DNA from 3 places in the Pseudomonas sp. SO81 genome. Region 1 is predicted to be linked to each of the others. Evidence: predicted binding sites of a transcription regulator. Region 1 holds the regulator's gene; each other region holds the start of a gene.
The links. The regulator FliA, encoded in region 1, starts transcription of late flagellar genes. The targets are predictions, from matches to a motif close to CTAAAGTTTNNNNNNNNNNNGCCGNTAA.

Region 1 (6,948 bases):
GTCGAGGTTGGACACGGCCTTGGCCATGGCCTCGTCGCCGCTGTTCAGACCCAGGCGCACCAGGCGGTTACGCACCAGCACCAGTTCGCCGACCATGTTCATGATCTCGTCCAGGCGCGCGGTATCGACCCGCACCGTGGTTTCCGCCTCGCTGGCGGCACCGGCTGGCGCACCACCTGCGGCAGCTGCTGCTGGCGCCGGCGCCGCAGCGGCGGCCTTGACCGGCTCGGGCTTGGCCGTCGGTTTGGCGGCAGGCTTGGCCGGTTCGGCCTTCTTCGGCTCAGCCTTCTTGGCGGCCGGGGCAGCGGCGGCAGGCTTGGCAGCGGGCGCGGCGCCCTCGTCGGGGCCGGTGAACTTGCCCTTGCCATGCAACTGATCGAGCAGTGCTTCGAATTCGTCGTCAGTGATCTCGTCGCCCCCTGCAGCTGCGGGGGCGGCGGCTACCGGCTTGGGCGTAGGCGTCGGCTCTTCGGCGGAGAACTTGCCCTTGCCGTGCAACTGGTCGAGCAGCGCTTCGAATTCGTCGTCGGTGATCTCGTCACCGCCGGCTGCCGGCGCGGGAGCGGCAGGCTTAACCGAAACGGCAGGAACCTCATCCGCAGCGAATTTGCCCTTGCCATGCAACTGGTCGAGCAGCGCTTCGAATTCGTCGTCGGTGATTTCGTCGCCGCCGGCCGCCGGCGCAGGCGCTTCCGCCGGCTGATCGCCGATGGCATCCAAGAGCTGTTCAAACTCGCTGTCGGAGATGTCTTCAGCGGCGGCCGCTTCCGGCTCCGGTTCGGCCACGGCGGCCAGTTCGTCGGCGCTCTCCGGCTCGGCCAGGCGCGACAGCGCGGCCAGCAGCTCGGGAGTCGCGGGAGTCACCTCAGTACGCTCGCGCACCTGGCTGAACATCTCGTTGACCGAGTCCAGCGCCTGCAGCACCACATCCATCAGTTCGGCGGTAACGCGACGCTCACCCTTGCGCAGGATGTCGAACACGTTCTCCGCAATGTGGCAGCACTCCACCAGCTCGTTCAGCTGGAGGAAGCCCGCGCCACCCTTGACGGTGTGGAAACCACGGAAAATCGCATTGAGCAGGTCCATGTCATCGGGTCGGCTTTCCAGCTCGACCAGTTGTTCGGACAGCAACTCAAGAATTTCGCCGGCCTCTACCAGGAAGTCCTGGAGGATTTCTTCATCGGCGTCGAAGCTCATCGGTGCGCTCCAAAGGCTCTGTTAGAGCCTTAAAATCCAAGGCTGGACAGCAGATCGTCGACGTCGTCCTGACTGGACGCCACGTCCTCACGCTTATCGGCATGAATCTGCGGACCTTCACCCTTGGAAGGCTCTTTTTGTTGTTCTTGCTCGGCGCGGAGCACGGCATGGTCGTGTTCGATGCCGGCGAAACGGTCGACATGGCTGGCCATCAGCACCAGCTTGAGCAGATTGCTTTCCACTTCGGTGACCAGTTGGGTCACCCGCTTGATCACTTGCCCGGTGAGGTCCTGGAAGTCCTGCGCCAGCAGGATGTCGTTCAGGTGGCCGGACAGTTTCTGGCTGTCGCGCTCGCTGCGGGCGAGGTACAGCTCGATGCGTTTGGCCAGGTCACGGAAGGCGTCGGCGCCCATCTCGCGGCGCATGAACTTGCCCCACTCGGCCGACAGGCTCTGCGCCTCGTCGCCCAGGTCGTTGACCAGCGGCGCGCTCTGCTCGACCAGATCCATGGTGCGGTTGGCCGCCTTCTCGGTCATTTTGACCACGTAGGACAGACGCTCGGTGGCATCGGAGATCTGCGAGATTTCCTGGGCGCCCGGCATGTGCGGGTCGATCTGGAAATTGACTATCGCGTTGTGCAGCTCGCGGGTGAGCTTGCCGACTTCCTGGTACAGGCCGTGATCGCGCGCCTTGCTCAACTCGTGGATCAGCTGTACCGCTTCGCCGAAGCGACCCTTCTCAAGGCTGTCGACGAGTTGGGTAGCATGTGTCTTCAGGGTCGATTCGAGTTCGCCCAGGGTTGAATCATCGTGTGCCATAGCGCCCTCGCGGCGGACATCAGCCGTTAACCCGTTCGAAGATCTTCTCGATCTTCTCCTTAAGCACCTGGGCGGTGAACGGCTTGACCACATAGCCGTTCACACCGGCCTGGGCGGCCTCGATGATCTGCTCGCGCTTGGCTTCCGCAGTCACCATCAGTACCGGCAGGGTCTTCAGGCGGTCGTCGGCGCGCACCGCGCGCAACAGGTCGATGCCGGTCATGCCGGGCATGTTCCAGTCAGTCACCAGGAAGTCGAAGCTGCCGCTCTGCAGCATGGGCAGAGCGGTGTTGCCGTCGTCGGCCTCCGCGGTGTTGGTGAACCCCAGATCACGCAGGAGGTTCTTGATGATCCGTCGCATCGTCGAAAAATCGTCAACGATGAGGATTTTCATGTTCTTGTCCAAGTCGACCTCCGTACAGTCCTAAACGCCTCCGGCAGCCCGGTAGCGTCGCAAATCATGAAACCGGCTCGCCGTCAGCTGGCCCGCCACTCGCCCAGCCTGGACCGCAAACGCGCGGCGCACTGGCTGTGCAACTGGCTGACCCGGGATTCGCTGACCCCCAGGACTTCGCCGATTTCCTTCAAATTCAATTCTTCGTCGTAGTACAGCGACAGCACCAGGCGCTCGCGCTCCGGCAGGTTGGCGATGGCATCGGCCAGGGCCGCCTGGAAGCGTTCATCTTCCAGACCATGCAAGGGCCCTCCGTGACTGCTGCTGACATCCTCGTGCAGACCGCCGCTCTCGCCGTCCTGAACCAGGTCGTCGAAGCTGAACAGGCGACTGCCCAGAGTGTCGCCAAGGATGCCGTAGTAATCCTCGAGACTCAATTGGAGTTCGGCCGCAACCTCTTGATCTTTAGCGTCTCTTCCGGTGCGCGCCTCGATTGCACGAATCGCGTCGCTGACCATGCGGGTATTGCGGTGTACCGAACGCGGCGCCCAGTCGCCCTTGCGCACCTCGTCCAGCATGGCGCCGCGGATGCGGATGCCGGCGTAGGTTTCGAAGCTGGCGCCCTTGCTGCCGTCGTATTTTTTCGAAGCTTCCAGTAGACCGATCATGCCCGCCTGGATCAGGTCGTCGACCTGCACACTGGCCGGCAAGCGTGCCAGCAGGTGATAGGCGATGCGCTTGACCAGGGGCGCGTAGCGCTCGATCAATTGGTGCTGGGAATCCTGCGCCTGCGCCTTGTTGTACATGCGTAGTCCACTGGCTGCTGTCATACGGCCGTACCCGCGATCGGTTGCTGCACCAGACGCTCGACGAAGAACTCCAGATGGCCGCGCGGGTTGGCCGGCAGCGGCCAGGTGTCGACTTTCTGGGCGATCGCCTTGAACGCCAGTGCGCATTTCGAGCGCGGGAAGGCTTCGTATACCGCGCGCTGCTTCTGCACGGCCTTGCGTACGGACTCGTCATAGGGCACTGCCCCGACGTATTGCAAAGCCACATCGAGAAAACGGTCGGTTACCTTGGTCAGCTTAGCAAACAGATTGCGCCCTTCCTGCGGCGTATGGGCCATGTTGGCCAGCACGCGGAAGCGGCTCATGCCGTAGTCGCGATTGAGCAGCTTGATCAGCGCATAGGCGTCGGTGATCGAAGTCGGCTCGTCGCAGACCACCACGATGACTTCCTGCGCCGCGCGCACGAAGCTGACCACGCCGTCGCCGATGCCGGCGGCGGTGTCGATGACTAGGACATCGAGGTTGTCGCTGATGTCGCTGAAGGCCTGGATCAGGCCGGCATGCTGCACCGGCGACAACTGCACCATGCTCTGCGTGCCCGAGGCGGCCGGCACGATGCGCACGCCGCCGGGACCCTGGATCAGCACATCTTTGAGATCGCACTCGCCGGCGATCACGTCGGCCAGGGTGCGCTTGGCGGTCAGGCCGAGCAGGACGTCGACGTTGGCCAGGCCCAGGTCGGCGTCCATCAGCATGACCCGGCGACCGAGGTCGGCCAGCGCCAGCGACAGATTCACCGACACATTGGTCTTGCCGACACCGCCCTTGCCGCCTGTGACTGCGATCACCTGTACGGGATGCATACTACCCATGTTCTTCTCTTACCTTGACTTGCCTGGACTGGGCTGGTCGGGCAACCACACCGACCCTTTCCTAACACTAGAACGCCTTGCACGCTGCCGCCTGCCTTATCCCACGCGGCGCGCCGGGTGGTGGTACAGGCCGGCGAACATATCCGCCATGGCCTCCTCGCTTGGATCTTCGGCGGTCTGCAGGCTCACGGCGCGACTCACCAGCTGATGGCTGCGCGGCACCTGCAGATCGTCCGGAATCTTCGGCCCATCTGCCAGATAGGCTACCGGTAGATGCTGGCTGATAGCCAGCCCCAGAACTTCACCCAGGTTGGCGGCTTCATCGACCTTGCTCAGGATGCACCCGGCCAGGCCGCACTGCTTGTAGCTGTGATAGGCGGCCTTGAGCACCTGAGCCTGGCTGGTAGCGGCCAGCACCAGATAGTTTTTCGATTTGACCCCACGCGCGGCCAGACTCTCCAACTGCAGACGCAGAGCCGGATCATTGCCTGGCAGGCCGGCGGTATCGATCAGCACCACTTTCTTGCGCGCCAGCGGGGCCAGGGCCTGAACCAGGGACTGGCCCGGGTCGACCTGGGTCACCGGTACGTTGAGGATGCGACCGAGGGTCTTGATCTGCTCCTGGGCGCCGATGCGGAAGCTGTCCATGCTGACCAGGGCGATGCTCTGCGGGCCGTATTTCAGCACGTAGCGCGCCGCCATCTTGGCCAGGGTGGTGGTCTTGCCCATGCCGGCCGGGCCGACCAGGGCGATCACACCGCCCTCTTCCAGCGGCTCCACTTCGGGCGTCTTGATCGCATGAGCCAGGTGGGCCAGCAGCATGCGCCAGGCCTGACGCGGCTCGGCGACTTTGGCCACGCGCTCCAGCAGGGCCTTGGACAGCTCGGCGGACAGGCCCATGCGCTGCAGGCGGCGCCACAGGTTGGCCTGTTGCGGCTTGCGATTCTGCAGCTGGCCCCAGGCGATGGAGCCCAGCTGTACTTCGATCAGCTCGCGCAGGCCGTGCAGCTCGAAGCGCATGGCATCCAGGGCGCGCTGATCCACCGCAGCGGCAGCCGGCTTGATTGCGGGCTGTGCGGCGGCCACCGGGCGCTGAGCCTTGACGGCGGTGGCCGGCAGCTCCGGGGCGACCAGCGATTCGTTGGCGAACAGCTGGCGGTCCTTGCGCTCGTCGGCCACGGCGCGAATGGTCAGCTCGGCCTGGGCATTGGCGATCTTCGCCTGAGTCTTGCGCAGCTCGGCTTCCAGCGCCGGGTTGGCCTGACGTGCCGGAGCGGTCGGCTGGTAGTCCAGGGCAGCGGTCAGCTCCACGCCACCGGCCACACGGCGATTGCCGATGATGGAGGCATCGGCGCCCAGCTCATCACGCACCAGTTTCATGGCGGTACGCATATCGGCGGCGAAGAAGCGTTTGACTTGCATGGCTTAGAACCCTCAGTTCTGGCCGACCGTAGCAACGATCGTGACCTGCTTGTTATCCGGTATTTCTTGGTAGGCCAGTACGTGCATGGCCGGTACGGCGAGCCGCGCGAATCGCGAGAGCATCGCCCGGACCGGACCGGCTACCAGCAGGATCACCGGTTTGCCGAGCATTTCCTGGCGCTGCGCCGCTTCCACCAGGGAGCGTTGCAGCTTCTCGGCCATGCCGGGCTCGAGGAGGATGCCATCCTCGGAGCCCTGACCGGCCTTCTGCAGGCTATTGAGCAATAACTGTTCCAACCTGGGTTCTAGAGTGATCACAGGCAGCTCCGGCTCTAGTCCCACAATGCTTTGCACGATTGCGCGGGAAAGCGCGACGCGAACCGCGGCCACCATCGCGGCGGGATCTTGACTCTTGCCGGCCACGTTGGAGATGGCCTCGGCGATGCTGCGGATGTCGCGCACCGGCACCTGCTCCTGCAGCAGGGTCTGCAGTACTTTGAGCAGGGTCGACAGCGAGACCATGCCCGGCACCAGCTCCTCGGCCAGCTTCGGCGAGCTCTTGGCCAGCAGCTGCATCAATTGCTGGACCTCTTCGTGGCCGAGCAGTTCATGGGCATGCTTGTGCAGCACCTGGTTGAGGTGGGTGGCGACCACGGTGCTGGCGTCCACCACCGTGTAGCCGAGCGACTGCGCCTGGTCGCGCTGGGTCGGGTCGATCCACACCGCTTCCAGGCCGAACGCCGGATCCTTGGCGGCGATACCGTTGAGGGTGCCGAACACCTGGCCGGGGTTGATCGCCAGCTCGCGCTCCGGATACACCTCGGCCTCGGCCACGCTGACGCCCATCAGGGTCAAACGGTAGGCGTTGGGCAACAAGTCAAGATTGTCGCGGATATGCACGGATGGCATCAGGAAGCCCATTTCCTGGGACAGCTTCTTGCGCACGCCCTTGATCCGCGCCAGCAGCTGGCCACCCTGGTTGCGGTCGACCAGCGGAATCAGGCGGTAACCCACTTCCAGGCCGACCATGTCCACCGGGGTCACGTCGTCCCAGCCCAGCTCCTTGACCTCCTGGGCCTTCTGCGCCGGCAGCAGCTCCTGCTGGCGCTGGACTTCCTTGACCGCGTCCTCCTTGGTCTTGCGCTGCTTGTGCGCGATCCAGTAGGCCGCACCGGCGGCCACCAGGCCGAGGCTGATGAAGGAAAAGTGCGGCATGCCCGGTACCAGGCCCATGGCGATCATGATCGCCGACGACACGGCCAAAGCCTTGGGCGAGGCGAACATCTGCCGGCTGACCTGGGCGCCCATGTCTTCCGAGGTCGAAACGCGGGTCACCATGATCGCGGCGGCGGTGGACAGCAGCAGAGACGGGATCTGCGCCACCAGGCCGTCACCGATGGTCAGCAGGGTGTAGATGCGCCCGGCCTCGGCAAAAGCCAGGTCGTGCTGCAGCACAC
Region 2 (6,948 bases), 430 kb from region 1:
GACCGCATCTACTCGCTGCCGGAGATGAGCGAAGAAGACGGCATGAAGGTGGGCGAACTCGAAGGCGAGTTCGCCGAGATGGACGGCTACACCGCCGAATCCCGCGCCGGCGAACTGCTGCTCGGCCTGGGCATTCCGCTGGAACAGCACTTCGGCCCGATGAGCGAAGTGGCTCCGGGCTGGAAGCTGCGCGTGCTGCTGGCCCAGGCGCTGTTCTCAGATCCGGAAGTGCTGCTGCTGGACGAGCCGACCAACCACCTGGATATCAACACCATCCGCTGGCTGGAAAACATCCTCACGGCGCGTAACAGCACCATGATCATCATTTCCCACGACCGCCACTTCCTCAACTCGGTCTGCACCCACATGGCTGACCTGGACTACGGCGAACTGCGCCTGTTCCCGGGCAACTACGACGAGTACATGACTGCCGCCACCCAGTCGCGCGAGCAGCTGCTGGCCGACAACGCCAAGAAGAAGGCGCAGATCGCCGAGCTGCAGACTTTCGTCAGCCGCTTCTCGGCCAACGCCTCCAAGGCCAAGCAGGCCACCTCGCGCGCCAAGCAGATCGACAAGATCCAGCTGGCCGAGGTCAAGCCGTCCAGCCGCGTCAGCCCGTTCATCCGCTTCGACCAGAACAAGAAGCTGCACCGCCAGGCCGTGACCATCGAAAAGGTGTCCAAGGCCTTCGACGACAAGGTGCTGTTCAAGAACTTCAGCTTCCAGGTCGAGGCCGGCGAGCGCGTGGCCATCATCGGCCCCAACGGCATCGGCAAGACCACCCTGCTGCGCACGCTGGTCGGCGAGCTGGCGCCGGATGCCGGTGAAGTCAAGTGGACCGAGAGCGCCGAGGTCGGCTACTACGCCCAGGACCACGCCCATGACTTCGAAGACGACGTCAGCCTGTTCGACTGGATGGGCCAGTGGACCCAGGGCGAGCAGACCATCCGCGGCACCCTGGGCCGTATGCTGTTCAGCAACGACGAGATCCAGAAGTCGGTGAAGGTGATTTCCGGTGGTGAACAGGGGCGCATGCTGTTCGGCAAGCTGATCCTGCAGAAGCCCAACGTGCTGGTGATGGACGAGCCGACCAACCACCTCGACATGGAATCCATCGAGGCGCTCAACCTGGCGCTGGAGAACTACCCCGGCACGCTGATCTTCGTCAGCCACGACCGCGAGTTCGTCGGCTCCCTGGCCACCCGCATCATCGAGCTGAGCGAGAACGGCGTGACCGACTTCAGCGGCACCTACGACGACTACCTGCGCAGCCAGGGCATCTTCGTCTGACGCCAGCGCCGTAACGAAAAAGCCCCGCAATGCGGGGCTTTTTCATGGCTGGGCGGATCAGACGCGGCCCAGGTAATCCATCTTGCCGACGTCCAGGCCGTTGTGGCGCAGGATGGCGTAGGCCGTGGTGACGTGGAAATAGAAGTTGGGCAGCACGAAGTGAAGCAGGTAGTCCGGGCCGCTGAATTTCAGCTCGGCGCCGGGAAACTTGAGGACGATCTCGCGGCTCGCGCCGCTGTCGATCTGCTCGGGGCTCAGGCTCTTGATGAAGTCCAGGGTCTTGGCGATGCGCGCCTGCAGGTCGGCGAAGCTGCTCTCGGTGTCCGCGAAGCTCGGCACATCTACCCCGGCCAGGCGCGCGGCGCAGCCCTTGACCGCGTCGCTGGCGATCTGCACCTGGCGGGTCAGCGGGTGCATGTCCGGCGCCAGGCGCGCGTTGAGCAGCACGCTGGGGTCGATCTTCTTGGCTTCGGCATAGGCCGCGGCCTTGTCGAGGATGGCCGACAGGTTGCCGAACATGCGCACGAATTGCGGCACGGAGGCCTGGTAGAGGGAGAGCGACATGGGTGGAACTCCTTTGCATAGAGGCGACGCGACTCTGCTAGGGTAGCCGCGGTTCAGCCAGAGAGATGAAGCCTGATGACCAACGCACAGATCGCCGTGTACTGCCTGAGCCTGCCCGGCGCCCGCGAGGATCTTAAATGGGGCAGCAACCGGGTGTTCTCAATAGCGGGCAATAAAATGTTCGCCATCCTCGACTTCATGGGCGAGCGGCTGGCGTTCAAGGTCGAGGCGGAGCTGTTCCTCGGCTACGTCGATCGGCCGGGCATCCACCCCGCTCCGTACCTGGCGCGCGCCCACTGGATCAGCATGGCGCCGCCCTTCCCTCTTGGTGACGATGAGCTGCGCGAGTGCCTGCAGCGCTCCCACCAGCTGGTGGTGCGCAAGCTGCCGAAGATTCGCCAGGCGGGTTTGCTGCTCGACTAGAGCGGCAACAGGTGGCCGAGGTAGCGGCCGCCCAGCGCCAGCTGGTCGATCCAGAAAGCCTGGTGCAGCGCAACGATGGCCCAGAACACCAGTTGGAAGGACGCCTTGCGCGTCTTGTGGCGGAACACCTGCTGCGCCACCAGGGCACCGGGCCAGCCGCCGAGCAGCTCGGCGATATGCAGGCTGTTCTCCGGGGTGCGCCAACGGCCCTTCTGCGCGGACTGCTTGTCCAGCCAGTACTGGCAGAAGCTGAACAGGCTGACCAGCGGATAGGCCAGCAGCACCCAGACCAACCCACGCTCCAGCAGCACCAGGCCGCCCCAGAGCGGCAGCACGCACAGCACAGCCAGCACCAGCAGCTTGAACGGCAATTGCTGAATGCCCGACTGCGGCGGACGCTCGCCGCGCGCCGGACGGGCGCTCTTCGCAGCGGCAGCTCTGGAGGATTGGGCCGACTCCGTGGGCTTGCGGCGAATGGCCGGTCGATCCAGGCTCAGCCCGGCGTGGCGCATATGCTGGGCCCGCGGTCGGCCCTGGGCATCGCTAGCGGCGACATAGACCACCGCGTCGCCGACCTCGGGCCGGCTATCGCCACGCATGGCGGAGATATGCACGAACAGCTGCTCGCCACCGCCCTCGGGCTGGATAAAGCCGAACCCCTTGGCATCGTTCCAGCTTTTCAGCGTGCCGCGCCGCTCCATATCCAGCCTCAGTGCGCCTGGGCGCTGCTCCAGTCGATCAGGCTGAACTGCCAGGTGGCCAGGATCAGCAGGCCGAAGCCGATGCGGTACCAGGCGAACAGCGCGTAGCTGTGGTTGGCGATGAATTTGAGCAGGCCGCGCACGGCGATCATGGCGAACACGAACGACACCACGAAGCCCAGGGCGAACACCGGCAGATCGCCGGGCTGGAACAGGTCGCGGTACTTGTAGCCGGAGTAGACGGCGGCGCCGACCATGGTCGGCATGGCCAGAAAGAAGGAGAACTCGGTGGCGGCGCGGCGCGACAGGCCGAACAGCAGGCCACCGATGATGGTGGAGGCCGAGCGCGAGGTGCCGGGGATCATCGCCAGGCACTGGGCGAAGCCGATCTTCAGGGCTTCTTTCCAGGTCATGTCATCCACCTCTTCCACCGTGACCTCATGCGGGCGCTGCTCGGCCCAGAGCATCACCACGCCGCCGATCACCAGGGCTGCGGCCACGGTGATGGGGTTGAACAGGTACTCGTGGATCAGATCGGAGAAGGCCACGCCGATCACCACGGCCGGCAGGAAGGCGATCAGCAGGTTGGCGGTGAAGCGCTGCGCCTCGCGCTGGCGCGGCACATTGAACACGGTGATGAGGATCTTGCGGCGGTATTCCCACATCACCGCCAGGATCGCACCGAGCTGGATGATGATGTTGAAGGCCATCGCCCGCTCGCCACCGAAGCCGAGCAGATCGGCAACAATGATCTGGTGGCCGGTACTGGAGATCGGCAGGAACTCGGTCAGCCCCTCGACGACGCCTAGAATCAGTACCTGCAGGGCTGTCCACAAATCCATGAATTACCTCGAGCTGGCCCTTTCCGTGAAACGGCCGATAACAGAATTGGCGCCTGAATGAAGCAGGCAGAAAACGGCGGGCATGCTACCAGATAGCCCCTTGCCGCGCTGCCTGGCCAACGGTTAATGGCGCAGCTTCTAGACTGGCTATTAGCTAGTAGCGATAACAAGAAACCGGAGTCGTCTTCCATGAGCAGTCTGCGCACCCTCCCCATCAGCCGCCGCCTGTGGCTGATCCTGCTGTCGTCCATCGTCATGCTGCTGGTCCTGGCCGGGCTGATGCTGCAGCAGATCCACGTCGACCTGTATAAGGCCAAGGCCCTGAAGACCCGCCACGTGGTGGAAAGCGCCATGGGCGTGCTCAAGCATTTCCAGGGCCTGGAGAGCGGCGGTCTGGCCCGGGAAGAGGCGCAGAAGCAGGCGATGGAGGTGATCCGCGGCCTGCGCTATGACCAGGACGACTACTTCTGGATCAACGACATGACCCCGGTAATGGTCATGCACCCGACCAACCCCAAGCTGGAGGGGCAGAACCTCTCCGGCCTGAAGGACCCGGACGGCAAGTTCCTGTTCAACGAGATGGTCGCCCTGGCCAAGAAAAGCGGCTCCGGCCAGGTCGACTACCGCTGGCCCAAGCCGGGCTCGGACGAGCCGGTGCCGAAGATCTCCTACGTCGAGCTGTTCCAGCCCTGGGGCTGGATTCTCGGCTCCGGCATCTATGTCGATGACGTGCAGACCGAGTTCCGCGAGCAGGCCCTGCGCGCCGTCGGCATCCTGGTGGTGATCGCCCTGCTGCTGGCGGCACTGGTCATCCTGATCGCCCGCAGCATCGCCCGGCCTTTGGACGAAGCGGTCAGCGCCATGGCCAACATCGCCAGCGGCGAGGCCGACCTGACCCGCAGCCTGGACAACCACGGCCGCGACGAGCTGACTGCCCTGGGCGGCCACTTCAACGCCTTCACCGGCAAGCTGCGCGGGGTGATCGGCGAATCGCTGCAGGCCGCCGGCAGCCTGAACCAGGCCTCGCAGTCCCTCGGCGAGATCGCCGGCAACGCCCAGCAGCACAGTCAGCAGCAGTCGCAGCAGATGGAGCTGGTGGCCACCGCGATCAACGAGGTGTCCTACGCCGTGCAGGACGTGGCGAAGAACGCCGAGCACGCCGCCAGCGAGGTGCGCCTGGCCGAGCAGCAGGCACTGCAGGGCCAGCAGAACATCGACGGCAGCCTGCGCCAGATCGACCAGCTGTCCGAGACCATTGGCCAGGCCGTAGAGGTGATGCAGAGCCTGGCCCAGGAGAGCACCCAGATCGGCAGCGTGCTGGAGGTGATCCGCTCCATCGCCGAGCAGACCAATCTGCTGGCGCTCAACGCGGCCATCGAGGCGGCGCGGGCCGGCGAGCAGGGCCGGGGTTTTGCCGTGGTGGCCGACGAAGTGCGCATGCTGGCCCAGCGCACCCAGCAGTCCACGGCGGAGATCCAGGGCATGATCGAGCGCCTGCAGGGCAACTCCGAGGCCGCGGTCAAGGTTATCAACGCCAGCAGCCAGGCCTCGCAGCAGACCGTCGAACAGGCGCGCCAGGCCGGCGAGAGCCTCAGCCAGATCGCCGCTTCGCTACGCAATCTGACGGGCTTGAATGCTTCGATCGCTAGTGCCACCCTGCAACAGTCGCATGTGGTGGACGATATCAACCACAATGTCACCCAGGCAGCCACGCTGGCGCATGAAAATGCCCTGGCGGCCGACCACTCCAGTGAGGCCAGCCGCCAGCTCGGCGAACTGGCCGGGCAGCTGAACCGTTTGTTGGGTCAATTCCGTGTATGAGGTGGCGATGAGCAGTATGGAGCACCAAGAGGTCAACCTCGGCCAGCAGCAGAACCAGGACCTGATCTGGGACCTGGACAGCATCGCTCGCCGCGAGCTGGCCGAGCGCTTCATCAAGCTGTTCGAGAACCGCCTGTGCGTATACTCCGAGTCGACCCGCCAGCTGTACACCAACTACAACCTGCACTTCCCCACCGACTACGGGCGCAAGATGGTGGTGCTGCCCAACCCCTACGCCTTCCATGACACCCTGCACGGCATCGACCCGCTGGCGGTGCGCAAGACCGGCCTCTGCGTGCTGCCCGGCGTGGTGCTGGGCAAGCCCGGCCTGCTGCTGACCACACAGATGAAGGATGGCGGCCCGGCGCCCAAGACCATGCCGTTCAAGCAGGCCCTGGCGCAGATCATCAGCAACCAGAAGAAGATCAACGACGTCTTCCTGCCGATCCTGATGAAGGGCGACCTGCGCGAATTCGACCAGAAGATGCCCTACATCCACCTGCATCGCCTGCAGGTACAGAAGCTCACCCGCCTGTCGTCCTTCGAGCGCGACGACATCCAGCAGAGCATCACCCGCAAGCTGCTGGCGCTTTACCGGCAGTCCGACAGCCTCGGCTGCTGATCCACAGACACCGGCAAATCCCGCGCGACTCAGCGCAGCTGATGCTTGTGCAGTAGCCGATAGAAGGTCGGCCTTGAGATGCCAAGCACCTTGGCCGCGTGGCTCATGTTGCCGGCATGGCGCAACAACACGTCATGCAGAGCCTGACGCTCGGCCCGGCGAATATAGTCGGCCAGACTGCTGAACAGCCCCTCCGTGCCCTCACCGGCGACCAGTCCCAGGTCCTCGGCATCGATCTGCCGCTGCTCGGTCAGCACCGTGCCGCGTCGCACCCGGGTGGCCAGCTCGCGTACGTTGCCGGGCCAATCGTGGTCCGCCAGGGCGCGGATGGCCTGGTCGCTGAAGCTGCGCGGGCGGCGGCCGACCTCCACCGCATAGCGCCGGGCGAAGTAGCCGGCCAGGCAGGAAATGTCCTCGCGCCGCTCGCGCAGCGGCGTGGTGCGCACCTGCAGCGCGCTGAGCAGGTAGTAGAGGTCTTCGCGGAAGGCGCCGCGTGCCACGGCCGCCTCCAGATCGAAGCGGCTGGTGGCCAGCACCCGCACATTCAGCGGCACCGCCTGGCCGCCCCGCTCCACCCGCATCTCCTGTAGCACGCGCAGCAGTCGCGCCTGCAGGCGCAGGGGCAGTTCGCTGACTTCGTCGAACACCAGGGTGCCGCCGTCGGCCTGCTCGATCAGTCCCGGCG
Region 3 (6,948 bases), 560 kb from region 1:
GGCCACAGCGGTCTGCTCCTCGGCGGCGCTGGCGATCTGCGCGTTCATCGCGTTGATGGTGCCGATCAGCCCGGCGATGGCATCCAGCGAGGAGCCGGCCTGGTTGGCCTGCTCGCTGGTGATCTCGCCGGCATCGCTGGAGCGGCGCATGGCGGTGACCGAGGCCTGGGTGCCCTGCTGCAGGCGGTCGATCATGCCCTGGATTTCCTGGGTGCTCTGCTGGGTGCGACTGGCCAGCGCGCGCACCTCGTCGGCCACCACGGCGAAGCCGCGTCCGGCCTCGCCGGCCCGGGCCGCCTCGATGGCCGCGTTGAGCGCCAGCAGGTTGGTCTGCTCGGCGATGGAGCGGATCACGCCGAGCACGCTGACGATGGACTGCACGTCCTGCTGCAGGCTGTCCAGCGACTGGCCGCTCTCACGGATGTCGCCGACCAGGGCGTGGATGCGGCTGATGCTGCCGTCGACCACCTTCTTCGCCGCCTGGCCCTCGTGATCGGTCTGCTGCGCGGCCTCGGCAGCGCCCTGGGCACTCTTGGCCACCTCGTGGGCGGCGGCGGACATTTCGTTGATCGCCGTGGCCACCTGGTCGGTCTCGTGGCGCTGGCGCTCCATGGCCTGCTCGGAGCGCTGCGCCTGGGCCGCCACCTCACCGACCAGGCCGGTCAGCTGGGTGGTCATCTCGGCGATCTGCCGCACCAGGCCGTGGATCTTCTCGACGAATCGGTTGAACGAGCCGGCCAGCTGGCCCAGCTCGTCGTCGCCGGCCACCGGCAGGCGGCGGGTCAGGTCGCCTTCACCGGCGGCGATGTCGTCCAGGTTTTCCTTGATCAGCTGCAGGGGGCGCAGGAAGGCGTTGCTCAGGGCCAGGCCGGCCACGCCGAACACCAGCAGCATCACCGCGGCGATCACCAGGATGCTGGTGAGGATGGTGCCGACGCGCTCCTGGATGGACGCCTCGACCTCGGCCACCTCGGCCGCGACGCCGTCCAGGTTGACGGCGGTGCCCAGCGCCAGGTCCCACTTCGGCAGGTAGTAGCTGTACGCCAGCTTGGGTACCAGCACGCTCTCGTCGGTGGGCAGCGGCGAGCTGTACTCCACGTAGTTGGAGCCGTCCTTGGCCACCCGCACCAGTTCGCGGTTGACGTAGACGCCGTTGGGATCCTTGCGCTCGGACAGGTTCTTGCCCACGTCCACCGGGCTGTCGCCACGGAACAGGCGCACCACGCTGGAGTCGTGGCCGAAGAAGTAGCCGTCCTTGCCATACTTGATCTTGGACAGGATGGCGATGGCCTGCTCGCGACTGGCCATATCGCCCTGGGCAGCGCCGTCGTACAGGCTCTGCACCGAGCCGAGGGCGATCTGCATGTAGTTCTTCAGCTCCTGGCGGTTTTCCTCCACCAGGCGCTCGCGGGTCTGCGCGACTTCGTCCTCGGCCAGGTCGTCGAGGATCTTCGCCGCCGCGCCGCTCAGCACCAGGGCGAACAGAATGACCGGCACCAGGGCCAGCAGCAGCACTTTGGTTTTCAGGGTAAGACGCATGATCCCTTCCTTTTGGGCAGATCCGCAGAAAGCAAAACGGGGTTGCCGTGTTATCGGCAACCCCGTTTCAGCCTGAAGTCATGTCTGCAGTTATTACAGCACCATCGCGGCGATCCAGCCAAACGCCAGCAGCGGCAGGTTGTAGTGCAGGAAGGTCGGCACCACGGTGTCCCAGATATGGTCGTGCTGGCCGTCGGCGTTCAGCCCGGCGGTCGGGCCCAGGGTCGAGTCGGACACCGGCGAGCCGGCATCGCCCAGGGCGCCGGCGGTGCCGACGATGCACACGATGGCCAGCGGGCTGAAGCCGAGCTGCACGCACAGCGGCACGAAGATCGCCGCGACGATCGGCACGCTGGAGAAGGACGAGCCGATGCCGGTGGTCACCAGCAGGCCGATCAGCAGCATCATCAGCGCGCCGATGGCCTGGCTGTGGCCGATCCAGTGGGAAGCCGAGCCCACCAGGCTGTCGATCTCGCCGGTGGCGCGCATCACCTCGGCGAAGCCGTCGGCGGCGATCATGATGAAGCCCATCATGGCCATCATCTTCATGCCTTCGGTGAACAGGTCATCGGCCTCGCGCCAGCGCACCACGCCGGACACCGAGAAGATCACGAAGCCCACCAGGGCACCGATGATCATCGAGTCCAGCCACAGCTGCACGGCGAAGGCGGCGGCCACTGCCACGCCGGCCACCAGCAGGCTGTAGGGGTTGTACTGCACCGCCACCTTCTCCACCTGCTCGATGCGCTGGATGTCGTAGTCGCGCTTGCCACGGTAGCTGAGGAACACTGCCACCAGCAGGCCGCAGAGCATGCCCAGGGCCGGCAGCAGCATGGCCTGAGTGACGCTGACGCCGGCGGTATCCACGCCGCCCTTGCGCACGCTGGCCAGCAGGATCTCGTTCAGATAGATGTTGCCGAAGCCCACCGGCAGGAAGATGTAGGGTGTGATCAGGCCGAAGGTGATGACGCAGGCCACCAGGCGGCGGTCCATGCGCAGGCGCGCCATCACATAGAGCAGCGGCGGGACCAGCAGCGGAATGAAGGCGATGTGGATCGGCAGGATGTTCTGCGACGACACCGACACCACCAGCAGCAGGCCGATCAGCAGCCACCCCACCAGATCGCCGCCACGCTCCTGCTGGCGGCCGACCATGGCCAGCGCCTTGTCCGCCAGGGCATGGGCCAGGCCGGACTTGGAGATGGCCACGGCGAAGGCGCCGAGCAGCGCGTAGGACAGCGCCACGTTGGCACCGCCGCCGAGACCCTTGTTGAAGGCGGCCAGGCTGGCCTGCAGGTCCAGCCCACCGATCAGGCCGCCGGCCAGGGCGCCGGCGATCAGCGCGATGACCACATGCACCCGGCAGAGACTGAGGATCAGCATGATGCCGACCGCGGCAACGACTGCGTTCATGAGGAGCTCCAACTACGATAAAGAGGCTACCCGACACGCGTCGCGCCCGGGAAAGGGCGCGAACTCTGCCCGATCGGTCAGGCTCTGTCAAAACGCAGGCGATGCGTGGAAAGCCGAGGGCTGAGCACAATTCTTGCCTGTAATTCAGAAGCTTCATCGAAAAAGCTCAAGTGGCTCATTAAATCGATTGGTATCGGTCAAGTTTTTGACGAAAACACCGATAAATGACCAGCAAGTCTGACTTTTGAAAGGACCCCTTCATGCTGTCGCGCCTGTCCATCCAGTGGAAAATCACCCTACTCGCCGGTCTCTGTCTGCAGGCCATCGTGACCCTGCTGGTGGGGGCCTCGCTGTACCAGTCCACGCACAGCGCGGCGCTGGTGAAGACCTCCAGCAGCGAGATGCTGGAAGAGTCCGCCCGCCTGCGCATGGCCGCACGCGGCGAGCTGCAGGGCATCCGCATCCAGCGCTACTTCATGGACGCCTACCAGTACGGCAAGGGCTTCTCGCGCCAGGTGCTGTTCCTCAAGGAGCAGGCCGAGAAGCGCTTCCTCGATGCCTTCGACCTGCGCGAAGACATGACCCGCCAGGTGCGCTCGGCCCTGGAGGCCAACCCCAACCTGCTCGGCCTGTACCTGGTGTTCGAGCCCAACGGCCTGGACGGCAAGGACGAGCTGTTCGCCGGCATCACCGAGGTCGGCGGTAACGACAAGGGACGCTTCTCGCTCTACTGGTCGCAGAGCACGCCGGGCACCCTGGAGTCGGAGACGATGGACGAGGCGCAGCTGGGCGACACCACCGCCGGCCCCAGCGGCGCGCCGTACAACGCCTGGTACACCTGCCCGCGCGACAGCAAGCGCGCCTGTGTGCTCGATCCCTATTTCGACGACGTCAACGGCAAGCAGGTGCTGATGACCAGCATTGCCTTCCCCCTGGAGCAGGGCGGCAAGGTGATCGGCGTGATGGGCGTGGACATCAGCCTGGAGAGCCTGCAAAAGTTCAGCCAGAAGGCCAGTAGCGAGCTGTACGATGGCCAGGCCCATGTCAGCATCATCAGCGCCGCCGGCCTGCTGGCCGGGCACAGCCGCGACGCGGGCCAGCTGGGCAAGCCGCTGACCAGCGCCTTCCCCAACCAGGGCGGCCAGATCGCCCAGATGCTGAGCGGCGGCCAGGCCCAGTTCCTCGAGCTGGAGGGCAACCTGCGAGTGTTCGAGCCGCTGCTGCCGATCCCCGAGGCCAAGTCCTGGGGCGTGCTGCTGGAAGTGCCCAAGGCCACCCTGCTCGGCCCGGCGCTGGCGCTGGAAAAGCAGCTGGACGAGCGCCGGACCAGCGACACCACCTTCTCCGTGGTGCTGGCGCTGATCGCCATCCTCATCGGCATCGCTCTGATGTGGCTGACCGCTCTCGGCGTGACCCGCCCGATCCTCGGCGTGGCCAGCATGCTGAAGAACATCGCCAGCGGCGAAGGCGACTTGACCAAGCGCCTGGACTACGCCAGGCAGGACGAGCTGGGTGAGCTGGCCGGCTGGTTCAACCGCTTCCTCGACAAGCTGCAGCCGATCATCGCCGACGTGAAACGCTCGGTACAGGACGCCCGCAGCACCGCCGACCAGTCCGCCGCCATCGCCAGCCAGACCAGCGCCGGTATGCAGCAGCAGTTCCGTGAAGTGGACCAGGTGGCCACCGCCTCCCAGGAGATGAGCGCCACCGCCCACGACGTGGCCAACAACGCCTCCCAGGCCGCCGATGCCGCCCGTGGCGCCGATGCCGCCGCCCGCGAAGGCCTGGCGGTGATCGACCGCACCACCCTGTCCATCGAACAGCTGGCCAACGAGCTGAACGCCGCCATGCAGGAAGTGGAAAGCCTGGCCAGCAGCAGCGAGCAGATCGGCTCGGTGCTGGAGGTGATCCGCGCCATCGCCGAACAGACCAACCTCCTCGCCCTCAACGCCGCCATCGAGGCCGCCCGTGCCGGCGAGGCCGGACGCGGCTTCGCCGTGGTCGCCGACGAAGTGCGCAACCTGGCCAAGCGCACCCAGGACTCGGTGGAAGAGATTCGCCAGGTGATCGAGAACCTGCAGAACGGCACCCGCGACGTGGTCGGCTCCATGCACAGCAGCCACAAGCAGGCCCAGGGCAGCGTCGAGCTGGTCGAGCAGGCGGTGACCTCGCTGCGCCGCATCGGCGACGCGGTCACCGTGATCAACGACATGAACCTGCAGATCGCCTCCGCCGCCGAGGAACAGAGCGCGGTGGCCGAGGAAGTGAACCGCAACGTGGCGACCATCCGCGACGTCACCGAGGCCCTGTCCGGCCAGGCCGACGAGTCGGCGCGGGTCAGCCAGACCCTCAACAGCCTGGCCAACCACCAGCAGGGTTTGATGGATCAGTTCCGCGTCTGAGCCCGGCCTGCATGACAACGCCCGGCCTTGCCGGGCGTTTTTCCTGGCGCCATCCGCCAGCCGTCCTGGCGCTCGCTCACTTGCCCCGTTGCAGAGCGGCCGGTAGCCTGCGCGACACCATTCGCAAGAGATCCCGAAGATGCTCAATATCGCCCTGATCGCCGGCTCCAGCCGCACCGGCAGCCAGTCCGCCAAGGTCGCCCGCTACCTGCGCCAACGTCTGATCGAGCTGGGCCTGACCTGCGCCGAGCAGAGCAGCCTGATCGACCTGGGCGAACGCGCGCTGCCGCTGTGGCCGGCCGATGACAAGGGCCCCTGGGCCGAGTACCAGCAGCAGCTGACCGCCGCCGATGCGCTGGTGGTGATCGCCCCGGAATGGAACGGCATGGCCTGCCCGGCGGTGAAGAACTTCTTCCTCTATGCCAGCAAGGCCGAGCTGGCGCACAAGCCGGCGCTGCTGGTGGGAGTTTCCTCGGGGATTGGCGGCGCCTACCCGATCAGCGAGCTGCGCGCCTCGGGCTACAAGAACTGCCGCATCGGCTACCTGCCGGAGCACCTGATCGTGCGGCATGTGGAAGCGGTGCTGAACGAGGACGAGGCCAATGGCGAGGACGACCTGCGCATCCGCAAGCGCGCCGACTACGCCCTGGACATCCTCGGCAAGTACGCCGAGGCGCTCAAGCCAGTGCGCGCGAGCATCGACCTGAGCAACCCCTCGTTCACCAACGGCATGTGATCAGCGCCGCTTCGGCAGCCGTATCTCCACCCGCAGCCCGCCCAGCGGGCTGTCTTCCAGGCGCAGGGTGCCACCCCAGGCATCGACTATGTCGCGCACTATGCCCAGACCAAGGCCATGGCCGGCGACCTGCTCGTCCAGACGGGTACCACGGCCCATGACCTCGTTGCGCCGTTCCGCGGCGATGCCGGGGCCATCGTCGTCGATGCACAGGCGATAGCCATCCGCCTCTTCCACCAGGCTCAGGCGCACCTGGGCATCCGCCCATTTGCAGGCGTTGTCCAGCAGGTTGCCGAGCAGTTCCAGCAGGTCCTCGCGGTCCCAGGGCAGGCACAGGCCGGGCTCGGCCTGCCAGTCCAGCTCGAGGCCGTGGCGGTGGATCATGCCCAGGGTGGAAAACAGCCCCGGCAGCTCGGCCGCGCAATCGAAGTGCGCACCGGGCAAGACCTCGCCAGCCAGGCGCGCGCGACCCAGTTCGCGCTCCAGACGCTGCTGGATCTGCGCCAACTGTTCGCGCAGGGTCGCCTGCAGCTCCGGCTGGGCGCGCAGGTCCTCCCGCTCGCAGAGGCTGACCAGCACGGCCAACGGCGTCTTCAGGGCATGGCCGAGGTTGCCCAGGGCGTTGCGCGAGCGCCTGAGAGTGTCCTCGGTATGGGTCAGCAGGTGGTTGACCTGGCCTACCAGCGGCTCCAGTTCCTGCGGCACGCGGGTATCCAGCTCGCTGCGCTGGCCCTGCTGTAACTGGGCGATCTGTCCGCGCACTCGCTCCAGCGGGCGCAACGCCGCACGCACCGTGTAGCGCTGGGCCAGCAGGATCAGCAACAGCGCCGCACCGCCCAGCCCCAGACCGAACCACTG

Region 2: OH686_RS00715 (methyl-accepting chemotaxis protein) is a predicted target of FliA. The motif match lies at 3,834-3,861, and genes of this name have one in related genera.
Region 3: OH686_RS00070 (methyl-accepting chemotaxis protein) is a predicted target of FliA. The motif match lies at 3,149-3,176, and genes of this name have one in related genera.

What each region holds. Positions count from the first base shown of each region.
Region 1 covers NZ_CP126126.1:572,788-579,735, forward strand. Annotated here, with positions in the region: gene OH686_RS02660 (chemotaxis protein CheA) at 1-1,197, opposite strand, end outside; gene OH686_RS02665 (protein phosphatase CheZ) at 1,227-2,015, opposite strand; gene OH686_RS02670 (chemotaxis response regulator CheY) at 2,035-2,409, opposite strand; gene fliA (RNA polymerase sigma factor FliA) at 2,493-3,239, opposite strand; gene fleN (flagellar synthesis regulator FleN) at 3,236-4,069, opposite strand; gene flhF (flagellar biosynthesis GTPase FlhF) at 4,166-5,491, opposite strand; gene flhA (flagellar biosynthesis protein FlhA) at 5,504-6,948, opposite strand, start outside.
Region 2 covers NZ_CP126126.1:141,762-148,709, reverse strand. Annotated here, with positions in the region: gene OH686_RS00740 (ABC-F family ATPase) at 1-1,290, shown strand, start outside; gene OH686_RS00735 (DUF1993 domain-containing protein) at 1,348-1,854, opposite strand; gene OH686_RS00730 (MmcQ/YjbR family DNA-binding protein) at 1,930-2,277, shown strand; gene OH686_RS00725 (DUF1294 domain-containing protein) at 2,274-2,978, opposite strand; gene OH686_RS00720 (undecaprenyl-diphosphate phosphatase) at 2,987-3,820, opposite strand; gene OH686_RS00715 (methyl-accepting chemotaxis protein) at 4,010-5,641, shown strand; gene OH686_RS00710 (hypothetical protein) at 5,649-6,263, shown strand; gene OH686_RS00705 (sigma-54-dependent transcriptional regulator) at 6,293-6,948, opposite strand, start outside.
Region 3 covers NZ_CP126126.1:9,811-16,758, reverse strand. Annotated here, with positions in the region: gene ctpM (methyl-accepting chemotaxis protein CtpM) at 1-1,539, opposite strand, end outside; gene OH686_RS00075 (Na+/H+ antiporter family protein) at 1,633-2,952, opposite strand; gene OH686_RS00070 (methyl-accepting chemotaxis protein) at 3,213-5,354, shown strand; gene OH686_RS00065 (NADPH-dependent FMN reductase) at 5,494-6,090, shown strand; gene OH686_RS00060 (sensor histidine kinase) at 6,091-6,948, opposite strand, start outside.